Linked DNA regions of Mangrovibacterium diazotrophicum. The protein of the gene in region 1 interacts with the protein of each later gene in a pairwise test. Links are inferred from orthologs where the notes say so. Each region holds a gene or a part of one and is shown in the gene's direction. Other genes may lie near its edges. The genes, in order: secA and BC643_RS21800.

Region 1 (4,229 bases):
CATTTGTTGAACTAGCGAATTTTAATAATTAGATTTCATCAATTCTCAAGCCGCCTTCTTCCCCCGAGGGCGGCTTCTTCATTCTAAATGCAACCGCAAACAAAGCCGTCTGCCATTCCTTCCAGTAATTCATTCACGGCTCTCTGTTCATTTTCGGTTCCGCGGCATTTTTCGCAGACAGGTAGATTAATGGACGGATTGCGCAAACAATCTTTTGCGACAGGCTCTTCGCATACAAAACAGGTAGTTGAGAAGTCGTTATTCATCTAATTTCAAGGTTTTCTCGCTGTAAAATTAGTGTATTCATTATCATTCGCAAAACACTGCTAACACTGCTTTTCTGTCATAAAAAAATAACAAAAGTGCTATTCTGTCGCTATTTTTGTCTGATTCGGAAGTGGCACGATTATTATTGAAAAAATTAGTCCTGCATTAAGTATGATAATTCATTATAATTACATTTGTGGGCAGTAAAGCAGAATTATATAAAAAATTAAAATAGAATGGCTTTTATTAGTAAAATCCTGGGAGCATTTCTGGGGAACAAATCAGACCGGGATATTAAAGAGGTCACGCCAATTCTTGAAAACATCAGGAATGAATACGCCCGGATCACTCAACTATCCAACGACGAACTCAGAGCAGAATCTGAAAAATTAAAGCAAATCATAAAAGACCGGATTAAACCGGAAGAAGACTCTATTGCTTCCTTAAAAGCCAAAGCTGAAGAAGCTGATATTCAGGAAAGCGAACAAATCTATCAAGAGGTTGATAAGCTGGAAGAGCAAATCGACGTTAAGATCGAAGAGGTGCTGAGTGAGATCCTTCCGGCGGCATTCGCACTGGTGAAAGAAACAGCCAAACGATTTACCGATAACGAAAAAATAATTGTCAAAGCCAGCGATTTCGACCGCAATTTGGCTGCTTTCAAAGACAACGTACAGATTGACGGTGAAGAAGCTACCTGGTTCAACTCATGGATGGCCGGAGGTAACGAAATTACCTGGCAAATGATCCACTACGATGTGCAGTTGATTGGTGGTATCGTTCTGCACTCGGGTAAAATTGCCGAGATGGCAACCGGTGAAGGTAAAACGTTGGTAGCAACATTGCCTGTATTCCTAAATGCATTGGCTGGACGTGGTGTTCACGTTGTTACCGTGAACGATTACCTGGCCAAACGTGACTCGGAATGGATGGGGCCGATTTTCGAGTTCCACGGTTTGAGTGTCGACTGTATCGACAAACACCAACCGAACTCTGATGCCCGCCGCAAAGCATACAACGCCGACATTACTTATGGTACGAACAACGAATTTGGTTTCGACTACCTGCGTGACAATATGGCGATCAATCCGCGCGACCTGGTACAACGCAAACACCATTATGCGATTGTCGATGAGGTTGACTCGGTTTTAATTGACGATGCGCGTACGCCGTTGATTATTTCCGGACCAGTTCCAAAAGGTGACAATCAGAAATTCGAGGAATTGATGCCGCGAGTTGAACGCTTGGTTTCTGCACAACGGAACTACACCATGCAATGCTTGACCGACGCGAAACGTCTGTTGGGTAAAGCTGATGCCACGAAAGACGAAAAAGAAGAAGGCGCAATGCAATTGCTTCGTGCTCACAAAGGGATGCCAAAGACAAAAGCGTTGATCAAATTTTTGAGCGAAGAGGGCGTCAAAGCTACGATGCAGAAGACAGAGAATTACTATATGCAGGACAACAGCAAGAACATGCATATTGTAACCGATCCGCTTTTCTTCGTTATTGATGAGAAATTGAATTCAGTTGAGTTGACAGATAAAGGGATCGATTTGATCTCGTCGGATGTTGATGATCCTGAATTTTTCATCCTGCCGGACGTTGGTTCTTCAGTTGCTGAAATCGAAAACAGCACCGAGCTAAGTGCCCAGGATAAAATTGAGCAGAAAGATGTTCTGCTTCAAAATTATGCGGTAAAATCGGAACGTGTTCACACCATCAACCAGTTGTTGAAAGCTTATGCCATGTTTGAAAAAGACGTGGAATATGTGGTAATCGACAACAAAGTGAAGATTGTTGATGAACAAACCGGCCGTATCATGGAAGGCCGTCGTTATTCTGATGGTCTGCACCAGGCAATTGAAGCGAAGGAACGCGTAAAAGTTGAAGCGGCTACGCAAACTTTTGCAACTGTGACCCTGCAGAACTATTTCCGGATGTACCACAAACTGTCCGGTATGACTGGTACTGCAGAGACGGAAGCAGGTGAATTCTGGGACATCTACAAATTGGATGTAGTGGTTATCCCGACTAACCGTCCGATTGTTCGTAACGACTGGAACGACAAGGTTTATAAAACCAAACGTGAAAAATATAATGCCGTAATTCAGGAGATTGTTGAACTGAACGAAGCCGGTCGCCCGGTCTTGGTTGGTACAACTTCGGTAGAAATCTCTGAATTATTGAGCCGTATGTTGAAGATTCGCGGTATTAAACACAACGTGTTAAACGCGAAACTCCACGCTCGCGAGGCTGACATCGTAGCCGATGCGGGTAAAAAAGGAATGGTGACCATCGCAACAAACATGGCCGGTCGTGGTACCGACATTAAGTTGAGTCCGGAAGTGAAACAAGCCGGTGGTTTGGCCATCATTGGTACCGAGCGTCACGACTCTCGACGGGTTGACCGCCAGCTGCGTGGTCGTTCCGGACGTCAGGGTGACCCGGGCTCTTCGCAGTTCTTCGTGTCTTTGGAAGACGATTTGATGCGCCTGTTCAACTCTGATCGTATTACCGGAATTATGGACCGATTGGGTCTGGAGGAAGGCGAAGTTATTCAGCACTCCATGATCACCAAATCGATTGAACGTGCACAGAAAAAAGTTGAAGAAAATAACTTCGGTATTCGTAAACGTTTGCTGGAATACGATGATGTGATGAACTCGCAACGTGAGGTAATCTACAAAAAACGTCGTCACGCACTTTATGGCGAACGTTTGGAAGTGGACTTGCTGAACATGATGTACGACTCGCTGGAAGCACTTGTGAACGAGTATTACGGTGGCGATTTCGAAGATTTCAACCTGGAACTGATGCGACTGATGTCGATTGAATCTCCGGTAAGCGAAGAGAAATTCAAACAAATGAAACCGGAAGACATTATCGAGAGCATCTATTCTGCGATGATCAATTCGTACACCAGAAAGGTTGAAACAATTTCGAAACAAGCCTTTCCGGTTATCAAAGATGTTTACGAGAACAAGTCGCACATGTACCAAAATATTGTTGTTCCTATTTCCGATGGTAAACGTATCTTCCAGATTGTTACCAACTTGGAAAAAGCATACAACAACAAAGGTAAAGAGCTTGTTAAGTCGTACCAAAAGCAGATTGTGCTGGCTACCATCGACGAAAGCTGGAAAGAACAGCTGCGTGAAATGGACGATTTGAAACAGTCGGTGCAAAACGCGGCTTACGAACAAAAAGATCCGTTGTTGATCTACAAGTTTGAATCATTCAACCTGTTCAAGCAAATGATTCAAAAGGTGAATAAAGACATTGTTTCCACGTTGATGAAGGGACATATCCCGATTTCGGACCCGAACCAGGTTCGCGAAGCAGAAGTTGCCCGTAGAACTGATATGAGTAAATATTCAACTCAAAAATCGGAAGTTCCGGAATTAGGGTCAGGCAGAAGCCAGGAACAACGCGAACCGCAAAAAGCTCAGCCAGTTAGGGTAGAGAAGAAGGTCGGTCGTAACGATCCGTGTCCTTGCGGAAGTGGTAAAAAATATAAAAGTTGTCACGGTAAAGGACTTGTAGAATAAGTAGCTTCGGCTACTTATTCTTTTTTTTGCTCCTCAAAATTTCACGAATAAACACACGAAGTGTCTTAAAATAAATGTCATGCAGTTAATACTGAATTTCATCCATTGGAATGTTAGTCCCGAGATTTTTCATATTGGTTCTCTTTCTGTGCGTTGGTACGGATTGCTTTTCGCAGTCGGTTTTCTGGTTGGTTACAACATTGGCGAGCGTATGTTTAAATTCGACGGTACCGACTTGAAATGGCTGGAGAGCCTGTTCATTTATCTCTTGGTATCAACTGTAATCGGGGCGCGTTTAGGACATGTGTTGTTTTATGGCTGGGATTACTACTCGCAGCATCCAGCAGAGATTATCAAGGTTTGGCACGGTGGTTTGGCCAGTCACGGAGGCGCAATCGGTATTTTTATTGC
Region 2 (3,136 bases), on another replicon or contig:
TCTTCACAGGCATCGCCTACTTTGTTGCGGTAGTGTTCCTGGTCGTTCCGTACCTGATTTTTACCTCACCGTTCGTAGCACTGATCGTCGCGGTGATCGATTCAATTCTGGTTGTTTTCTTTTACAGTTATTATATTTCCATTGCAAACGATCAACCGTTCCGCAAACGATTTACCGAAATGGTTGTTCTTAGTACGGTGGTTGGATTGATTTCTTTCGGATTGGGATACCTGGTCCGCGTTCTGTTCGGCATCGACGTCTAAACACTTATTCGGATTTCTGAAAAGGACTTAATGTGAGCACGAAACTTAAGAAAATGATCCTGGAGGGTGAACATCAAACCCAGGACTTTAAATATTGTATCAGCGATTCGCGAAAAATTGCTCGTTCCCTGGTTGCATTTGCCAATACCGATGGCGGCCGTTTGCTGATCGGGGTGAAAGACAACGGGAATATAGCCGGCGTGCGTTCGGAAGAGGAATATTACATGATTGAATCAGCTGCGACAATTTACAGCAAACCACCGATCAAGTTCAGCTCGCAACAACATTTCATCGATAATAAAGTGGTGCTGGAAATTATTGTTGAAAGCAGCACCGACAAACCCCATTTTGCCAAAGACGAAAACGACAAATGGTGGGCTTATTACCGCCTGAAAGATGAAAATAAATTGGCCAACAAAGTCATGATAGAGGTTTGGAAGAAGCAGAGAAGCCCGGAAGGAATTTTCATCAATTACTCAGATGATGAACGCTTTCTACTGGATTACCTTTCCCGAAACGAAAGCATCAGCCATTCCGCTTTTTCCCGAAAAGCCCGCATAACTTACATTGATGCTGAAAAAATTCTTTCCGATTTTATCGTCCTCGGAATCCTTCAACCCGTCTTTGGAGAACAACAAATTCGTTATGCTTTAGCCGACGATTTCGACCGCGAAAGCTGGGACAGACAGGAATCAGCGTAAAAAAGTTTTCACATTATTGTAATTTTTGTTTGACCGCTTTACAAATAGTTAAACATATTTTTACAGCCTTAGAACAAACAATGAACATGAAAAGAATTTTAGTATTTGCATTTGCGCTCGCCGTCTCCACGGCCAGCTTTGCCCAGGAAAACTACAAGACAATTACCAAAGAAGATTCACTCAGAACTTATCACGGTAACATCAGCTACCCGGTAAAAACGTATCCGGACGCTCCTAAAACAAAAAAGCCTAAGAACATCATTTTTATGATTGGCGATGGTATGGGAACGGCTCAAATCTATGCCGGATTGACTGCCAATCACGGGCACCTGTTCCTCGACAATTTCAAACACGTTGGTTTTTCCAAAACCCGTTCTGCCAGTGACTACATTACCGACTCGGCTGCAGGGGGTACAGCACTTTCAAGCGGCTACCGCACCTACAACGGAGCAATTGGTGTCGACACCGATACGGTTGCACACAAAACCATGCTCGAGATCGCTGAAGACAAAGGAAAGGCAACCGGCTTGGTTTCAACCTCGGCAATAACACACGCCACTCCCGCTTCCTTTATTGCTCATCAACCATCGCGTAACATGTACGAAGCAATTGCCGGTGACTTTTTGAAAACAGATATCGACGTTTTTATTGGCGGTGGCTACAAGCATTTCACAGATCGCAAGGATGGCAAAGATCTGACCGTTGACCTGAAAAAGAAAGGCTACACTGTTTTGCAGGACATGAATGACATTGAAAAAGTAAAATCAGGAAAATTAGCCGGACTGACAGCGGCAGAGCACAACCCCGTAGCATCAAAACGTGGCGACATGCTGCCACGCGCTACTGAAACGGCTCTGAATATTCTGAGCAAAAACAAAAAAGGCTTTTTCATCATGGTCGAAGGATCGCAAATCGACTGGGGTGGCCACCAAAATAACACCAACTACGTGGTGGAAGAAATGCTCGACTTTGACCAGGCAATTGGCAAAGCGCTTGAGTTTGCAGCTAAGGATGGCGAAACCCTGATCGTGATCACAGCCGACCATGAAACCGGAGGAATGGCAATTACAGGCGGCGATATGGAAACCGGAATGGTACAAGGATCATTCATCTACGGACACCACACCGGCGTAATGGTACCTGTATTTGCGTTTGGACCGGGCGCAGATGAGTTCACCGGAATCATGAAAAACGAAGACATCGGTAAAAAACTGATCCAACTCGTTTCTGGTAACGAATAGTCAGATTTCCCGACCAAAATATCAATAGAAAGTCCGGTAACAAATGTTGCCGGACTTTTTATTTCCGGCTTATTTAAAACCGCTCCAAATTATAGTGACAGCGGACTTGAACAAGGTCAAAAGAGGCATTTTTTATAGTTTTGCAGCTTACAAATCCCGCACATGTTCTACACAACCATCATCATATTAGCGATGGGATTGTCGGTTGATTCGTTCGCAGTTTCTGTAACGAGCGGCCTCAGTCTTCCCAAAATCCGATTCTTCGAGGCTGTAAAACTGGCTTTTCTCATGGCATTATTTCAAGCCGCCATGCCAGTTATCGGCTGGTTCCTGGAAGCCAGTGTTCGCAACTACATTGAGCCGGTTGACCACTGGATTGCATTCGGGCTACTTGGACTACTTGGCGGGAAAATGATCATTGAAAACCTCAGAATAAAAGAAGAGAAAAAATTCCTTGATCCCATGATTTTCCGTGTTGCGCTCATGCTTGCCTTTGCAACCAGCATTGATGCCATGGCCGTGGGCTTCAGCCTGGCAATGATTATGGAGAAGCTGACACCAATTGTCCTCATCATTGGCAGCATCACGTTTATTGCCTCCATGCTGGGAATCTTAATCGGTAAAAAGACAGGCCCGAAAGTCTCAAAATACGCCGAAATTACTGGCGGAATCATTCTAATCGCCATCGGCCTGAAAATACTTCTTGAACATTTGCAGGCTTCTTGATACATTTGGGGGCTTAAATTGTGCGCTTCATGCCCCATGAGATCGGAAATTATTTAATCACCCCGTTGGGGATATTCTTGCTGGTGTCCGGTGCTGCCGGCATTTTTCTGGCATTGTATATTTCGAAATTCAAGCAATCGCCAGGCATCGGCTATTTGGCTATGCTGCAGCTCTCGACTGCCATTTGGACCATCTTTTATTTTCT

Evidence for each region.
Region 2: the proteins of secA (region 1) and BC643_RS21800 interact in binary tests that used the Escherichia coli proteins (3 or more experiments, as listed by UniProt). The link is inferred for Mangrovibacterium diazotrophicum from one-to-one orthologs.

Annotation. Positions count from the first base shown.
Region 1 is NZ_RAPN01000001.1:490,339-494,567, reverse strand. The notes cover bases 120-4,018. They hold secA (preprotein translocase subunit SecA), read left to right. Parts: upstream 120-503; coding sequence 504-3,818; downstream 3,819-4,018. Other genes in these bases: lgt (prolipoprotein diacylglyceryl transferase), read left to right, coding at 3,898-4,018. In the rest of the region: BC643_RS02095 (hypothetical protein), read left to right, coding at 1-15; more of lgt, read left to right, coding at 4,019-4,229. UniProt on the Escherichia coli protein: Required for protein export, interacts with the SecYEG preprotein conducting channel.
Region 2 is NZ_RAPN01000005.1:157,251-160,386, forward strand. What follows is about bases 322-3,127. They hold BC643_RS21800 (alkaline phosphatase), read left to right. Parts: upstream 322-1,050; coding sequence 1,051-2,205; downstream 2,206-3,127. Other genes in these bases: BC643_RS21795 (AlbA family DNA-binding domain-containing protein), read left to right, coding at 322-964; BC643_RS21805 (manganese efflux pump MntP), read left to right, coding at 2,368-2,931; BC643_RS21810 (histidine kinase N-terminal 7TM domain-containing protein), read left to right, coding at 2,961-3,127. Also shown: BC643_RS21790 (VIT1/CCC1 transporter family protein), read left to right, coding at 1-263; more of BC643_RS21795, read left to right, coding at 296-321; more of BC643_RS21810, read left to right, coding at 3,128-3,136.